DNA from 2 places in the Exiguobacterium sp. FSL W8-0210 genome. Region 1 is predicted to be linked to the other one. Evidence: predicted binding sites of a transcription regulator. Region 1 holds the regulator's gene; the other holds the start of a gene.
The links. Region 1 encodes Rex, which represses fermentation and respiration genes when NADH is low (regulators of the CRP and FNR family bind a similar motif). Its sites were predicted from a motif close to TTGTGAAATATTTCACAA; they were not measured.

Region 1 (5,857 bases):
TTGCGCGTTGTTCTGGATCATCTGCATTGACGAACGATGCCGTCGAACCGAGACTCATGTTGATGACATCGGCTCCGAGTGCAATCGCATCATCAATTGCTTTAATGTAGATATCGCTGAATGTCGATGGCATTCCTGGATCGTTTCCGAAGACTTTCATCGCGAGGAGCTGTGTTTCCGGAGCGACCCCTTTGATACCACCGTTTGCTTCATCGCCGTTTGCTCCGACCGTACCCGCGACGTGCATCCCGTGCATCGATGCGCCCGCACCTAAATCACGGATTTCGCTATCGTGATCGGCATAGTTATAGCCGTACGGTACTTTTTCCGTGAAGTACCTTCCTTTTAAGCCTTTTGTTTCTTTCGCACTATCGACTTTCGAAGAAGTCAAATCAATCTTCGTCTCTGGGCTCAAGACCATGTCCTTATGTGATGGATCGATTCCTGTATCGATGACGGCAACGATTGTTCCTTCCCCTTTAAAACCATAGTCCTGCCATGTTTCCTTCGCATTGACCATGTCCTTGCTGTACAGCATGTCTGGCTTTGCACCTTTAGCAACTTCCGGACGCGCATACTCATGGGCGATATGTACGCTCTTGACTCCGCTCAGTTGTTTAATGTCTTCGATGTCCCCGAACTTGACTTCACCACTGAATCCGTTGATGACGGTTGTGAAGCTTTCCTTATATGTAACGGGAATCGCCTTTTTAGCGATGGCTGACTTGACTGATTTTTGGACGTTGACGAGGCGATCTTTGATCGACTCTTTTTCGGCATTGCTCAATGTGCTATACCGCTTGTTTTGAGCCTGGGCGATTTGAATCGCCGGCTTCTCTTCCATCTCGATGACGACACGGACTTTATCCGATTGTTTGTAGTGCTTCTCTTGCCCCGATTTCTTCAGCGAGAGCGCCTGCGGTTTTTGACCCGTTGCTTTGTCTTGCGACGACAGTGCACCTTGCGCACTGACTAGATTGGAAGACATCATTAAGACGGCTGCCATAAGTGCAATCTTCTTCTTCATGCGTTCGTTTTCCCCTTTTCTGTAAAACCATAGTAGTACTACTGATAAAACAGTTAAACGAAAATTCTGTATATTTAGTTTAATGAATTTAATGGAAATAAACAATTTATATTTGCCTATTTTTTTAATTTATTTGTTTTACGTGACATTTTATATTTTTAAGGAATTTAACTGGGAGAAAAATAAAAACTCCTCGACGCCTCGAGGAGTTGGATATTTGGTATTGGTGGAGACTATCGGGATCGAACCGACGACCTTTTGGCTGCCAGCCAAACGCTCTCCCAGCTGAGCTAAGTCCCCATGAATTATCTTTAGTATACGTATCACTAACTGCTTTATCAATATAAAAATAACGCTTTCATAAAAAAGAATTCCTTCCAAAAATCGTTGGAAGGAATTCACGATTCATTTATTCAATTCACGCATCAAATCCGCCTGTCGTTCAAGCTCTGCCTGTTGCTCGAGGATCAAGACCTTTTTGTACGTTCGCGCAGAAATCAAGATGCTGATCTCATAGAGAACGAACAATGGCACCGAGATCATCAAGTGTGACGTCACGTCCGGCGGTGCGATCAATGCCGCAACGACGAACAGCGCAAAGTACGCATATTTCCGATTCTTTCGCATGAAATATGGCGTCACGAGACCCAGACGTGTCAGGAACATCGTCACGACCGGCAATTGGAAAAGAAGACCGAACGGAATCGTCAATCGGATTAAGAAACTGAAGTAGTTCTCCACTCCAATGACTTGTTCGATTCCCAATTCTTTTCCTAGTTCAGTTGATACTTTTAATAAGAAAGGTAGCAACCAAAAGTACGAGAAGGCTACACCAGCCAAAAATAGAAAGAAGATGACCGGAATATACGTCAATGTCGCTTTTTGCTCCTTATCGTAAAGTCCAGGGCGAACGAATGCCCAAAGTTGGTACATCCAGAACGGCGATGCCAGAACGATTGCGATAATGAATGCAAGATTTAAATACAGCATTAAAGGATCGGCGACGTTGAAGGCATTCAAACCAATGCCGAGTTCTTTTAAGTCCGCTTGCAAGAAGCGGACGAGCGGTCGGACGAGTGGAAATGCGACAGCGAACAGGACGACGACGATGATAAGCGACCAGACGATCCGCTTTCGGAGTTCGTCAAGGTGCGACGTCACGCTTTGTTCTTGATCAATCGCCATGGTTCAATCACTTCTCTTTCGGTTCATCCTTTTTATCGTCGTCCATGATGCCGTTCGTGGCGCTCTTGAACTCTTTCAATGTCTGACCCGCAGCACGACCAAGTTCAGGTAACTTCTTCGGTCCAAAAATGATCAATGCGACGACACCGATCAGTGCTAAACTGCCTGGTCCGATGAACGCTATAGTTGACGGGATAAGGTTTTCCATTATGCTTTCACTCCTTCAGCTGATTGCGAATAATGCTTCATGAAATAAACTAACGACTGCAACTCGATCGATAAATCAATGTGATGGACCCGGACGCTCGCTGGCACGTTCAACCGTGCAGGCGTAAAGTTCAGGATGCCTGTCACACCATACTCGACTAACTCATCCGCTACTGACTGCGCGAACTGGGATGGAACCGTCAAGATGGCAACATCGACCTGATTCGCTTCGATTTGTTCTTTCATGTCCGAAACATGATAGATTGGAACGTCATGCGTCGTTGTTCCGACCTTCTCTTCGTCCGCATCAAACGCAACGACTATCCGAGTACTATTATTCTTTAAAAAGTTATAATTTGCAAACGCTGTTCCGAGATGACCGACCCCGATTAAAGCAACATTCGTCACCTCATCTTGATTCAAGGTTTTGCGGAAAAACGTTAAGAGATGTTGAACGTTGTATCCATACCCCTTCTTCCCTAATGCCCCAAAGTAGGAAAAATCGCGACGAATCGTTGCTGAATCAACCTTCACCGCCTCGCTTAACTCAGCAGAAGAGACGCGGAGCTTGCCTGAATTGTATAAACTTTGGATGAAGCGATAATATAGCGGCAACCGTTTTGCTGTCGCTTGTGGAATTTTTGTGTCTGGTCCATTCATCCTGCAGTTCCCCCTTCGGCCACATCCATCGTGGCACCCAAATCTTTGCAAAAAGCTTTCTACTCTCCTTGATTGTAAACCACTTCACATAGAGTCACAAATAATATATTCCGCAGGACCTCGCGCTTTTGTTCGTGATAGACTAAAGGGTGGAAGGATGGATGGAAATGATACTCTTACAAGTCAACCAACTCTCGAAATCATTCGGCGTCGAGCCGATTTTAGAAAATATCAAATTGGAAGTACAAGAGCGCGACCGCATTGCGCTCGTCGGACGAAACGGTGCCGGTAAATCGACCTTGCTCAAAATCATTGCTGGCGAACTCAGTCATGACTCGGGCGACATCATGAAAGGCAAGGATGTCAAAATTGGTTATCTCGCGCAAGACAGTGGTCTCGAATCGAATGAGACGATCTGGAACGAGATGCTGACCGTCTTCGAACATCTACAAGAACAAGAACGGACATTGCGCCGGATGGAAATCGAAATGGGCATGGAGCATATCTTGAACGACCCGGTCGCGTACGATCGTCTCTTGAAGACGTATGATCAAGCGCAACACGACTTCTCAGAAGCAGGTGGTTATCAGTTCGAAGCGAATATCCGCTCCGTTTTGCACGGCATGCGCTTTTATCCGGATGATTACTCGCGCCGGATTCAGACATTATCCGGTGGTCAACGGACACGGCTTGCCTTAGCGAAGATGCTCTTACAAGCACCAGAGCTTCTCATTCTCGATGAGCCGACCAACCACCTTGACATCGATACGCTCGCTTGGCTCGAAAGTTACCTCGGTGGTTATCGTGGTGCCGTCCTAATCGTCTCGCACGACCGGTACTTCCTCGACCAAGTCGTCAATGTCGTCTATGAATTGTCACGCAATGTCTGTCGTAAGTTCACGGGGAACTACACGAAGTACTTGGAGCAAAAAGCGGTCTTGTACGATCAGGAAATGAAGCAGTTCGAGCAGCAGCAAGAAGAGATCGCGAAGATGCAGGACTTCATTCAACGCAACATCGCCCGGGCGACGACGACAAAACGTGCCCAAAGTGTCCGGAAACGGCTCGAGAAGGTCGACCGACTCGACCGACCAGATGGGGATGAACGTAGCACGGTCCTGTCCTTCCCAATTGAAAAACAGAGCGGGAACGATGTTCTTCAAGTCAATCAACTGGCGATCGGTTACGAAGAAGCTGTCTCAAAAGACATCACGTTCCGCTTGCAACGCGGCGAATCACTGGCACTCGTCGGACCAAACGGAATCGGAAAGTCGACGCTCTTGAAAGTTCTCGTCGGTCGCTTACGCCCCCTATTCGGTGATTTCCGATTCGGAACCGGCGTCTCGATCGGCTATTACGATCAAGAGCAGGCGGAACTCAATGACCGGAACCGTGTCATCGATGAGATTTGGAACGAATGGCCATTGATGCGTGAACAAGAAGTCCGTTCTGTCCTCGGACAATTCTTGTTTAGCGGCGACGACGTCTTCAAAATTGTCCATGAATTATCCGGTGGCGAACGCGGACGTCTCGCGCTCGCAAAACTGAAACTACGGAAGACGAACGTCCTCGTCCTCGATGAGCCGACGAACCACTTGGATCTGGATTCGAAGATGGTCCTTGAGAACGCTCTCGTCGACTATGAAGGTACGCTACTCTTCGTCTCCCATGACCGGTACTTCATCGATCGGATCGCGACACGCGTCATCGAGATGAGTGAAGCTGGTGTGACAGAATACCTCGGCGATTATTCGTACTACACAGAGAAGAAGGCTGAACAAGAAGAAATCGCTCGCCTTGAAGCCGAAGAGGCAAAAGCGGCAAAAGTCACGGCATCGAAGACGATCGACAAAGAAGCACAGAAAGAAGAAAAAAAACGCCGTCAGCAAATCGAACAACTCGAACAAGATATTGAACGGCTCGAACAGCGTTCAGCGGAAATCGAACAGTTGCTTTGCGAACCGGAAGTCTTTAATGATATTCCAAAAGCGACAGCGTTATCTGCGGAACGGGACCAGATCGATGTCGATCTACTCGAATTGATGGAACGATGGGAGAACCAACACTGATGCGGACGAAAAGCTTTTTCATTAACTTGATTCAAGGACTGCTATCCGGCATCCTTTATTTCGTACCGATGTATGCGGACTACGTGTCGACCTTCATCCGCCCGGATGCTTTTAATGCCGCGCTTCCTTTGTTCCTCCTGATTTCTTGCATGATCGGTCTCGTCATCCAGACATGGAGCGGTCTTTTCGTCAGTTTACTCTCGGGATTATGCTGTACGCTCCTGACGACACAGCTATTCGTCGAACTCAATGACCCGTTGATCCTATCGTATTACGGTAGTGTCTCACCGCTCACCGCTTTCTTAATCAGCTGTGTCGGCATTTGGGCACTCGCGATCGTCTTTTATTTGCTCGATGGCTATCAGTACAGTAAACGTCATGGTCTTGAAGCCTCTTCAAACGAAATCGATCCGCAACCTTGAAGTCCGATCGATGAATCAGATGAACGACATGAGAAAAAGGAGTGGAGATTCCGGTAGCTAGACCGGTCTCTCCACTCCTTTTCGTTTGAATCAAAACGAATCGTACGATGCATCAAGCATTCACGCTTCTATCATTTTGTCGGTCGGGCAATCGTAAACGTCTTCCCGATCGTCGCATAATCATTCCCTGCTAAACGAGCGACAGCCTTCAAGCCTGCTGCGTCAATCCGGAACGACTCGACGAGTTCATCCGCGACGTGATAACGCAGTACTTCCCCAATCAGAAG
Region 2 (5,857 bases), 1.9 Mb from region 1:
ACCAAACGCTTTTCTACATATGTAATCGCTTCTTTCGTCGAACCTGTCGGACTTGGAATCGAGACCAGCTCTTCAATCGTACGTATGACTTCTTTCATGTTCATTCGCTCCCTTTCAATCGGACTACACCGTACTATCCGCTTTGTTTTCATGATAACAAATATTCATTCTTTGTCGGTACTGATATCCTATATGCACTACGCGAAAAAGCTGTAGCACTTTTTTGCTACAGCTTTTTGTCCACACCATATAATGAACTTAGACGTATTTTTTCATCCAAATATCATCGCGGTATGTGCCGTCTTCTAATTTTACAGAGTCTGGATCTTCGGCATATACTTCAAAGCCGAGCGATTCGTAAAGACTTTGCGCTGCTTCATTTCCTGATAATACGGCAAGAATGACTTGCTCAACGTCTGGTAACTTCTTCGCCTCGTCGATCAAGGCCTCCATTAGAGCACGACCGGTCCCTCCACGATATTCAGGCGAAACATATACTCCGGAAATCATCGCTTTGTGCGACTCACGTGACAGTTCGTATGGCTTGACCTGACCAAACCCAAACAATACATCGCCGTCGAACATACCGAGCCAAATCTCATCGGAGTCGGGTTCTCCTTCTAGACCTTCTCGTACTTCGCGGAGCGGGGTTTGCTGTTCATCGTCAAACGAATGACCGAAAGCATCTGGATGATTCTTTAATCCCTCAAGGCGTAGATTCCAGTATTGTTCTGCATCCTCTTTAGTTAATTTTCGAAAAGTATACATGACTGTCGATTCTCTCCTTTTTTGGGTTTCATGACGTACAAAAAATAACGGAAAAACGCTTCTATCTCTTACTTAACCTTTTTCTAGTAAAATAAAACCTAGATTTTTTCTCTTTAATTTCACTTAAATACAGTAGTGATGTTTGCCTCTTCTTTTTTCTCATAACAAAAACTCAAAGGTGGACACCAAGATACAGGATCACCATTTGAGTTTTTAAGCTCTCTATTTATGAGGTTTTCGTCATGCTTCGCGCCGTTAACCTTGCAAGACGGGTTCAAGCGTCTGACGTAATACATCAGCAGAATGATGGAATTTCTTCAACTCTTCTTCCGTCAATGAGACTTCAATGATTTCACGCACACCTTGACGATTGATGATGGCGGGAACTCCAATATGGATACCGGAAATTCCGTACTGCCCATCGACATGCGCACCGACCGTCAACAGACAGTTCTCATTTCCGAGGATGGCACGAACGATCCGAACGAGCCCAAGCCCAATCGCATAATAGGTTGCCCCTTTGCGCTCGATGATATGATAAGCCGCATCTCGGACGTTGATGTAGATTTGGTCAAGATCTGCTTGAGAATAACGATCGTCTTCAGCAAGGAGTTCATCAATCGTTTTCCCATAAATGCGGCTGTTACTCCAGGCTGCGAATTCCGTGTCACCATGTTCGCCAAGAATATAGGCATGGGCATTTCGGGAATCAATGTGAAAGTATTCTCCGAGCATTTGACGCAGACGCGCTGTATCCAGCACCGTCCCTGATCCAAATACGCGTGCTTTCGGAAGACCAGAATATTTCCAGGCAAGATGTGCCATGATATCAACCGGATTGGAAGCCACGACGATGATTCCATCAAAACCGGAATCCATGATTTGACGAATCATTTCTTTCATGATCAACGCATTCTTTGCGACGAGATCGAGTCTTGTCTCACCTGGTTTTTGTGGAGCGCCTGCCGTGATGACGACGACTTCCGCTTCGCGGCAGTCTGCGTAGTCGCCAGCCCATATTCGCATCGGTGAAGAGCTAAATGGTGTTCCATGGTTTAAGTCCATTGCCTCGCCCTCTGCTTTGGCTTTGTTGACATCAATGATGACAAGTTCTTCACAAAGTCCAGCTGTTGACATCTGATAGGCAAAGCTTGAACCAACTGCACCAGCTCCAATGAGAGCTACCCGTGTCACTTTCGCATGTAATTCCATATCGTTATGTCCACCCTTTCATTCATCCTAAGAGTTTGTTAGCTATCTCACAAGTAAATTGTAACATCTTTCACATTCTTTGTATCATGTGAAATTAATCACATTTGTCCATTTTGTGTCATTGATATCCTAACATAAAGAATTACATACTCATATACTTTCCAGTTACCAGAATCGAACGATGATAAACCCGATTCCACTTGCCAAACCACTCGTTAAGACATTGACAGCATCGTTCCCTAAAAATCGAATGCCCGAAACGTAAGCGGTCGGTTGACCATGGTGCTCTCGCTTTTCTGTGTATTCTCCACAAACCGTACATCGGTAAACGCGTTGCCCTACTGCTCCAAATAGTGTATCCAGTAGGCTCCCAAGTACACCGATGCTTGTTACGAGTAAGACGTCCCTTAAAGAAAGAGAAAATATCCAATGCGCTGCTATCGCGATGAACGCAGCTCCTGCGATCGTACCTACCGTTCCAATCAGCGACATCGCTCCACTTGTTCCTGCTGGTACCCGGCGTAACGTTTTGAGCGACCATGGATCACGTTTTGAGAGCGGTCCGATTTCGGATGCCCACGTATCAGCATTCGATGCTGCGATGACGAATAGAAATAACAAGAGATACGCAAAATCCATCGTCATGGCATACGCTAAGGCAGCAACGAACGCTAGCCCTCCATTCGCAAGAACCTGCCATCCGTCACGCGCGCCGTCCTTCTCAACGATGGAGTCGACCGATTGTTTTCTGGACCGTCCGACCTTCGATAACAAGCTCGAGCTACCAAAGAAAAGCAAGAGTACTACTAATCCTTGCCAACCGAATCCGAATGAGACACCACTACCGACGAGCAAGGTCATGATCGCACCACTTGTCGTCAATAAACGAAAAGATCGTCCGGTCCAAGCCAGCAATAGACAAAACAAAATGGTCGCGCTTAGCATCGGATGACCTCTAAGTCAGTAACGATCAGGTCAACTGGAATATCAAAGGCTTCCACTTCGAAATCTGAAAGAAGTTGTTCAGAAAAGGCAATCGATACTTTGCAACCTGTATATGTCACGAGTGCACGATCGTAATAGCCTCCTCCCCACCCTAACCGATATCCGTCCCGTCGATAGGCGCGACCTGGAACGAGGCAAAGCTCTGCTTGATCAAGTGAGGCGCGACGTGCTGAAGCTATCGGTTCAGCAATCCCCATCTGATTTGCTTGCAGTTGATCTTCTGGTCCATGTTCATAAAAGATCATCTCGTCTCCGACTACTTTTGGTATCAAGACCGTCTTGCCCTCTTGCCACGCCTGTTCAATCAGCATTCTTGTATCACATTCATTTCGAAAAGCTAATGTGATCGCGACACATGTCGCTTGTTGCCACTCAGGCAACAACAAAACATGTTCGTAAATCAACCGTTCCTTCTCCGTACGATTCTCCATTACATCTAATCTTTCTTTGATTAGACGGCGTACTTCTTGTTTGTTCATGACTGTCTTCCTTTCCACAAAAAAAGCCATCACACGAAGTGACGGCTTCCATCTCAATTATTTCACTTCACGGTGAAGTGTGTGCTTACGGAGACGTGGGTTGTATTTCTTCAACTCAAGACGCTCTGGGTTGTTACGCTTGTTCTTTTTAGTGATATAAGTACGGTCACCAGTTTCAGTGCAAGCTAATGTGATTTTAACGCGCATGGGATTCCCTCCTATCTAGCTCTCGATGTATCAAGTGATTTTGCTTTACATAAGGTTAAGCATACTCAAGTATCGTACCAAGAAAGAAAAGGAATTGCAACTGTTCATCCGTTCTTTTTCGGATTCGTCACGTGTTGATATGGTTTTTCAAGGTTCTCTTCAAAACGCAGTGGCTTCTTTTCGACGTGATACTCTTGTTCCACCCCGTGACGTGACTCTTCTCGTTCTAGATAAACGACCGCTGATTGGCGCAACGCATCTCCTTCAAGTCGTTTTAAGGCAACGACCAGACCACCTGAACGATCAGGAGAACGCTCACTTTCGACATCGTAGACGTTACTTACGAGTGGCAACTCTTTCATCTTCGCGATAGCTTGGGCAGCTGATGCGGTCTCCATGTTGAAGTTGTGGATGACTGCGAAATCAACGATCTTACTCAAGGCTTGCGCTTGGCGTAAGAATGCTAAATTTAGTGCCGCCAGTTGGTTATAGGTCTGAACGAGCGGTAGACCCGTCACTTGCACTCCGTAAACATGAACACCTTCTTCAAATCGATACGCTTCTGGATGTTCCGTGACGACATAGACATTCTCACCAGCAGCAGCAAGTCGTCGAGCGAGCTCCGAAGCCGGCCGGTCTGACGCATCATATTGTCGGACGAACAACAAGATGGCGTCCGTATTCCAAGATTTCTCACGCTTCACTGCCACGTAGTAATCATGTGCTGTCAAGAAGACATCCGGTTCAATATCTGAATCTCGAAGGAAAGGATATTCGCGATATCGATCATCCAACCATTCCACCGTCAGCTCCTCAGCATCCAGGCGACGCTCCGTTTCTTCAAAACGTAGGATGTGCTCCCGGAAACGATTCGCAGCATATTGAGCTGTCGTCTGTCCATCGAGGATGAACGGCCAGTCGCTCGAGACAGCGAGGAGGTATTCTCGAATGAGTTGACGCTTTGCTTTGACAGTCAACGCATCTTGATGACGATTTCGGGCTACGACACCTGCTAGTCTCTTCTCAAGTTGATGGAGATGACGAATCATCCAGTCATTCCGTTCATTGATCCAGACTTCCGCGTAGCCTTTTCGTCCCCACGTTCCCATCGCGACATGTGCCGTGTCGATGTCTTGGAAGTGACGTTCGAGGAAGATCGCCGGTGAAATCGACTCAATTCCTTGACCTTCTAAACGTTCCATCGCTTTACCGAGGAAGTCGGGACCTTCAAACCACCAGTGACCGAACAATTCGGCATCAAATGGTGCTGTGACAAGGAACGGTGGGAAGTCTTGTCCTTGATGCGCATCCAAATGTTCACCGAGTGCTTGTGCGAAGTCTGCTGCATGCTCACTCGTCCGTTGCCATGCCCAATCACGGACGTAATAGTCTTTTTGATCCGTTTCTCCTGTTACGCGATGCAATTTCAATCCTGTATCATAACGTAAGCCTTCCGGGTGCATGAACTCAGCGATTTGATCCCACTCCCGATCGTATGCAAGATCACGATAAAACTCGCGGTAATCCGGATGACCCGGGTATCCGATGACAGAGCTCCAAATCTTCCCGGAAATGATTTGATCACGCGGGAAGAGTGCCACACCGTGCGGAGAATAGACAGGTGCTCCGATTCCATGTTTCGGTGACGGATCCGCGTTTAAAATTGAATGTTCGTCAACGAATGTATAACGAATGCCCTCTTCGTACAAAATACGATCAAGTCCTGGCGTATACGCACACTCCGGCATCCAAAGACCAGATGGACGGAATCCGTAATGACGTTCGAAACAGTTCAATCCCGTCTGAATTTCAGAACGTGCCGCTTGTTCAGACAACATGTGCGGACTGAATCCGTGTGTCGCCGTACACGTAATCAAATCGAGATAACCTTGCTCTTTGTAATGACGGAATGCGCGGTTCAAATCTTTTTCCCAGTGAAGGAACGTATTCAATAAATCTTGATAGCGGTCTTGATAGAATAGAAGCGCATCTCGTTCCTTTTGAGCAAGCTCTCGCTCTAGTTCCTGGCGAATCAAACGTAACGTATCTTCGATATGCTCGATATACCGCTCTTGAATCAATGGGTCGGCAAGCATCTCGATGACGGGTGGCGAAATGCTGACCGTCCAGCCGAGCGGACGTGACAAGCGATTGACCTCCCACAATAATGGGATATAGGTTTCTGA

Region 2: MKY22_RS04800 (L-lactate dehydrogenase) is a predicted target of Rex. The motif match lies at 2,067-2,084, and genes of this name have one in related genera.

What each region holds. Positions count from the first base shown of each region.
Region 1 is NZ_JBBOUK010000001.1:2,848,122-2,853,978, forward strand. It holds gene MKY22_RS14735 (S8 family serine peptidase) at 1-1,027, opposite strand, end outside; tRNA gene MKY22_RS14740 (tRNA-Ala) at 1,252-1,327, opposite strand; gene tatC (twin-arginine translocase subunit TatC) at 1,433-2,212, opposite strand; gene MKY22_RS14750 (twin-arginine translocase TatA/TatE family subunit) at 2,220-2,420, opposite strand; gene MKY22_RS14755 (redox-sensing transcriptional repressor Rex) at 2,420-3,079, opposite strand; gene MKY22_RS14760 (ABC-F family ATP-binding cassette domain-containing protein) at 3,247-5,148, shown strand; gene MKY22_RS14765 (hypothetical protein) at 5,130-5,570, shown strand; gene MKY22_RS14770 (flavin reductase family protein) at 5,702-5,857, opposite strand, start outside.
Region 2 is NZ_JBBOUK010000001.1:930,659-936,515, reverse strand. It holds gene MKY22_RS04810 (M42 family metallopeptidase) at 1-98, opposite strand, end outside; gene MKY22_RS04805 (GNAT family N-acetyltransferase) at 259-768, opposite strand; gene MKY22_RS04800 (L-lactate dehydrogenase) at 1,024-1,980, opposite strand; gene MKY22_RS04795 (DUF92 domain-containing protein) at 2,146-2,925, opposite strand; gene MKY22_RS04790 (5-formyltetrahydrofolate cyclo-ligase) at 2,919-3,464, opposite strand; gene rpmG (50S ribosomal protein L33) at 3,522-3,671, opposite strand; gene MKY22_RS04780 (1,4-alpha-glucan branching protein domain-containing protein) at 3,776-5,857, opposite strand, start outside.